Tolumonas auensis DSM 9187: one gene and its partner. The protein of the gene in region 1 interacts with the protein of each later gene in a pairwise test. Links are inferred from orthologs where the notes say so. Each region holds a gene or a part of one and is shown on either strand. Other genes may lie near its edges.

What was found. Proteins that work in one complex are often made in the same cells at the same time.
Region 2: the proteins of uvrD (region 1) and lpdA interact in binary tests that used the Escherichia coli proteins (3 or more experiments, as listed by UniProt). The link is inferred for Tolumonas auensis DSM 9187 from one-to-one orthologs.

Annotation. Positions count from the first base shown.
Region 1 is NC_012691.1:392,178-395,134, reverse strand. It holds uvrD (DNA helicase II), read left to right. Parts: upstream 1-362; coding sequence 363-2,552; downstream 2,553-2,957. Other genes in the region: TOLA_RS01840 (LemA family protein), read left to right, coding at 2,715-2,957; kup (low affinity potassium transporter Kup), read left to right, coding at 1-219. UniProt on the Escherichia coli protein: A helicase with DNA-dependent ATPase activity. Unwinds DNA duplexes with 3'-5' polarity. Translocates on single-stranded DNA with 3'-5' polarity. Initiates unwinding more efficiently from a nicked substrate than double-stranded DNA.
Region 2 is NC_012691.1:2,809,235-2,812,128, forward strand. It holds lpdA (dihydrolipoyl dehydrogenase), read right to left. Parts: upstream 2,215-2,894; coding sequence 787-2,214; downstream 1-786. Other genes in the region: TOLA_RS13085 (NAD(P)-dependent oxidoreductase), read left to right, coding at 1-729; aceF (pyruvate dehydrogenase complex dihydrolipoyllysine-residue acetyltransferase), read right to left, coding at 2,290-2,894. UniProt on the Escherichia coli protein: Lipoamide dehydrogenase is a component of the glycine cleavage system as well as of the alpha-ketoacid dehydrogenase complexes.

The DNA of each region.
Region 1 (2,957 bases):
GTGTTCCGCCGTTGTGCAATGAAAGGCATGGCGTTTAACCTGAATACCACCTCGTTCTTCCTGTCACGCGAGACGTTGCTCCCGTCACATCGATCAATCCTGGCACGATTACGAGCCGCATTGTTCATCTGGCTAAGCAAAAACTCGCTGCGTACCAACGACTTTATCCATGTACCGGCCGATCGGGTGGTGGAAATGGGTGTACAGGTCGAAGTATAAGCTCACCTGTTGCACATGAGCCGGGGTTATTCCCCGGCTTTTTTGTCTGTTGGGTCTGCGAACAACAACAGGTATAATCTTTTTTTACTGTATAAAAACCCACCCCTGTTCACACCGGGTGAGGCATTATTTCTGGAGCTGTGATGGATATCTCCCACCTGCTGGATGGTCTGAACGATAAACAACGCGACGTCGTTGCAGCTCCGCTGCAAAACATGCTGGTACTGGCTGGTGCCGGTAGTGGCAAGACCCGGGTGCTGGTTCATCGCATTGCCTGGTTGTTACAGATCGAGCAGGTATCCCCGCACAGCATTCTGGCCGTAACCTTCACCAACAAAGCGGCCGCAGAGATGCGCGGACGTATTGAACGTCTGCTCGGAAACAGTCTCGGTTTTGGCCGCGGCGGCATGTGGATCGGCACCTTTCATGGTTTGGCTCATCGTCTGCTGCGGGCTCATCCGCTGGATGCCAATCTGCCGGAAGATTTTCAGATCATCGACAGCGATGATCAGTTGCGGCTGCTGAAACGCATTCTGCGGAACCTGAATCTGGACGAAAAGCAGTGGGTACCCCGCGCCGTTGCCGGTTATATCAACAGCAAAAAAGACGAAGGCTTACGTCCGCACCATATTGATGTTTATGATCCGGTGGGCCGCACCTACCAGAAAATTTATGCCACCTATCAGGAAACCTGTGATCGTGCCGGTTTAGTCGATTTTGCCGAACTGCTGCTGCGGGCCCATGAGTTATGGCTGCATAAACCCCATCTGCTGGAACACTATCAGCAACGCTTCCGCCATATTCTGGTGGATGAATTTCAGGATACTAACGGCATTCAATACGCCTGGATCCGCATGCTCGCCGGTGACAGCAGCAAGGTGATGATCGTCGGGGATGATGACCAGTCCATCTACGGCTGGCGTGGTGCCCGCGTGGAGAACATCCAGCGTTTCATGCAGGATTTTGACGACGTACAAACCATCCGTCTGGAACAGAATTACCGTTCCACCAGCACCATATTGAAAGCGGCTAACCAGCTTATTGCCAACAACTCAGCCCGGCTGGGTAAAGAACTCTGGACGGATGGTGTCGCTGGCGAATCAATTTCCGTCTATGCCGCCTTCAATGAAATTGATGAAGCCCGCTTTGTAGTCAGTCGCCTGAAAGCCTGGCGCGAACAGGGTAACAGCTTGCTGGACGCCGCCATTTTATACCGGAACAACGCCCAGTCGCGCATTCTGGAAGAGGCGCTGATGCAGGAACAGTTACCGTATCGTATCTACGGTGGTCTGCGCTTCTTCGAACGTCAGGAGATCAAAGATGCCATCGCTTACCTGCGTCTGCTCAGCAATCACAGTGACGATGCCTCCTTTGAACGCGTCGTTAACACCCCAACCCGCGGCATCGGCGATCGGACGCTGGGCCTTATCCGGGAAGCAGCTCGTGACCGGAGCCTGAACCTGTGGCAATCCGCCTGGCAGTTGTGTGAGCAGGGTGTGCTGGCTGGCCGGGCTGCCAATGCGGTGCGTAACTTTCTCGCGCTAATCAATCAGCTGGAAACCGATACGTCAGAATTACCGCTGCATGTGCAGGTCGATCGGGTGATCCGCCAGTCCGGTTTATGGACGCATTACGAAAACGAGAAAGGTGAAAAGGGTCAGTCACGTATCGAAAACCTGGAAGAACTGGTCAACGCCACCCGGTTATTTCGTCCGGCCGAAGAATATCTGGATATGAGCCCGCTGACCGCCTTTCTGGCACATGCCACGCTGGAGTCCGGCGATAAACAGGCGGATGAATTTGACGAAGCGGTACAGCTGATGACACTGCACAGCGCCAAAGGGCTCGAATTCCCGCTGGTCTTTATGGTGGGTGTTGAAGAAGGCATGTTCCCCAGCCAGCAGAGTTCGGAAGAACCGGGACGCCTCGAAGAAGAACGCCGTCTCTGCTATGTCGGCATGACCCGAGCGATGCAGAAGCTCTATCTGACGCATGCGGAAAGCCGCCGTCTGTACGGGAAAGAGAGTTACAACCGCCCCAGCCGCTTTCTGAAAGAGTTGCCCAGTGACTGTCTGGAAGAAATCCGGCTGCGGACACAGGTCGGCTGGAGTAACAGCGCTCAGTCGCAAAGCCGTTTTAGTCAGGAAAAGCTGCAGGACAGTTTCGCCAGTACCGGTTTTAAACTGGGTCAACGGGTGCTGCATCCGACCTTTGGTGAAGGTGTGGTGCTTAACTATGAAGGCGTCGGTGCACAAAGCCGGGTGCAGGTAAACTTTGCCACAGCTGGCAGCAAATGGCTGGTCGTTGCCTATGCCCGTCTGGAAGCTATTTAATGCATCATCCGGTCAGGCCCTTGATGGTCTGGCCGTTCATAACTGAATGAAATAAGTCATCGCTTCCGCAAGCTTATATCACTTTTCCTGCACAAAGGACGCGACTAACTCCATCCGGTTACACTACACTCTGCAGAGTTAACTTTTCATGCAGGGATGTGAATGATGATCGGATTACTGGTGGTACTCGGTGTTCTGTTACTGGCCGTGTTCTGGCTTGTCTCTATTTATAATCAGTTGGTTGCACTCAAAGGCCGCTATCAGAATGCGTTTGCTCAGATCGAAGTGCAGCTGAAACGCCGTTACGATTTAATCCCCAATCTGGTCGAAACCGCCAAAGGCTATTTGCAGCATGAGAGTAAAACGCTGACTGCCGTCACTGAAGCACGCAATGCTGCCTTAGCC
Region 2 (2,894 bases), 2.4 Mb from region 1 along the record:
AAAATTGCCGCAACGCCCCGGGAAGCAGCCCGGGATGCGGACATCGTATTTATGTGCATCGGTAATGATAACGACGTGCGCGGCGTCGTTTACGGTGACGACGGCATTCTTGCCGGACTAAAACCCGGTGCCATTCTGATTGACCATACGACTGCCTCCGCCACACTGGCGCATGAACTGGAAAATGCCTGCCACAAACAGGGAAATCATTTTATGGATTGCCCTGTTTCCGGTGGTCAGAGTGGTGCCGAAAAAGGCAGTCTGACCATCATGTGCGGTGGTGATGAGCAGACGTTTGCTATCGCGAAACCGGTCATGGAAGCCTATGCCCGTCAGATCCAGCTGGTGGGTAAATGTGGTGCCGGCCAGCGCTGCAAGATGGTGAATCAGATCTGTATCGCCGGTGTCCTGCAGGGCTTAAGCGAAGGTCTGTTGCTGGCAGAAACCGTGGGTCTGGATATTCATCAGGTGGTCGAAACACTGAAATATGGCGCCGCCGGTTCCTGGCAGATGGAGAACCGCGCCGAAACCATGGCGAAGAATGAATTCAATTTTGGTTTTGCGATCGACTGGATGCGTAAAGACCTGGGGATTTGTCTGGAAGAAGCTGAACGGCAAAATATCGATCTGCCGCTGACCAGACAGGTAGATGAACGTTATGCCGAACTGCAGCAGGAAGGCTGCGGCCGGATGGATACCTCGGCCCTGATTCTGGCACTGAAAAAGTAACACTGCGCAGAAACAAAAAATCCGGCCTGAGCCGGATTTTTTATACAAGAAACAGAATCAACGCTTTTTCGCTTTGGCGTTCGGCAGGTCGGTAATCGAACCTTCGTACACTTCCGCAGCCAGACCCACTGACTCATGCAGCGTCGGGTGAGCATGGATAGTCAGCGCGATATCTTCTGCATCCGCACCCATTTCGATGGCCAGACCGATTTCACCCAGCAGTTCACCGCCGTTGGTGCCGACAATCGCACCACCGATCACACGGTGAGTTGCTTTGTCGAAAATCAGCTTGGTCATACCGTCAGCGCAGTCAGATGCAATTGCACGACCGGAGGCAGCCCATGGGAACACCGCAGTTTCAAAGTTGATACCTTTGGCTTTCGCTTCTTTCTCGGTCAGACCAACCCATGCAATTTCTGGCTCGGTATACGCGATTGAAGGGATCACTTTCGGATCGAAGTAGTGTTTCTTACCAGCGATAACTTCTGCTGCCACATGACCTTCGTGCACACCTTTGTGCGCCAGCATTGGCTGACCCACGATGTCACCGATAGCGAAAATGTGCGGTACGTTAGTACGCAGCTGTTTGTCGACTTCGATGAAACCACGGTCAGAAACTGCGATACCGGCTTTCTCGGCATCCAGCGCTTTACCGTTTGGTACACGACCTACCGCGACCAGCACGCTGTCATAACGAACTGGTTCTGCCGGTGCCTGTTTGCCTTCAAAAGAGACATACAAACCGTCTTTTTTCGCTTCAACGGCGGTGACTTTGGTTTCCAGCATGACGTTGAATTTCTTTTCAACACGTTTTGCGTAAACCTTCACCACGTCTTTATCGGCAACCGGAACCAGCTGATCAGCGAATTCAACAACGTCGATTTCCGCACCCAGCGCAGAGTACACAGTACCCATTTCCAGACCGATGATACCACCGCCCAGAACCAGCATTTTGCCCGGCACTTCTTTCAGCTCCAGCGCATCGGTAGAATCCCAGACGCGTGGATCGTTGTGCGGAATGAACGGCAATTTTACCGGACGGGAACCCGCTGCGATAATCGCGTTATCAAATTTGACCGTGGTTACTGAACCATCAGTCGCAGTCACATCAATGCTGTTAGGACCGGTGAATTTGGCCACACCGTTAACGACAGGCACCTTACGCTGCTTGGCCATGCCAGACAGGCCGCCAGTCAGCTTGGTCACTACTTTTTCTTTCCACAGACGGATCTTGTTGATATCAGTTTGTGGTTCACCGAATACGATACCGTGCTCCGCCAGTGCCTTAGCTTCTTCGATAACTTTCGCAACGTGCAGCAGTGCTTTAGACGGAATACAACCGACGTTCAGACATACACCACCCAGTGTACCGTAACGTTCGATCAAAACGGTTTCCAGGCCCAGGTCGGCAGCACGGAAAGCAGCAGAGTAACCGGCTGGGCCGGCACCAATTACCACCACCTGAGTTTTGATTTCATTACTCATCATGACCTCTTTTGATTATTCAGTTGCTTCCGGAAACATACTAAACCTAGCATGCTTCCGGAGAGACAGACAAAATTACAGTACCAGACGACGAATGTCGGACAGCACATCAGTCAGTGTCGTAATGAAACGCGCACCTGCAGCACCGTCGATGACGCGATGGTCATAAGACAATGCCAGAGGCAGCGTCAGGCATGGCACGAACTCTTTACCGTTCCACTTCGGCTTCATATCTGATTTAGAGACACCCAGAATAGCCACTTCCGGCGCATTGACGATTGGGGTGAACTGAGTGCCACCGATACCGCCCAGGCTGGAGATAGTGAAGCAACCACCCTGCATATCCGAGCCAGTCAGCTTACCGGCACGTGCTTTCTTGGAGATCTCAGCCAGATCTTTCGACAGTTCATAGATGCCTTTCTTGTTCACATCACGAACTACCGGTACAACCAGACCATTTGGCGTATCAACCGCGACACCGATATGAATGTATTTCTTCATGATCAGTGTAGAACTATCTTCTGACAGCGAGCTGCAGAAACGTGGATGCGCTTCCAGTGCTTTGGCTGCTGCTTTCAGGATGAACACCAGAGGTGTGATCTTGAAGCCCAGTTGTTGCTTCTCGGCAATCACGTTCTGTTCTTTACGGAACGCTTCCATCTCGCCGATATCAGCTTCAT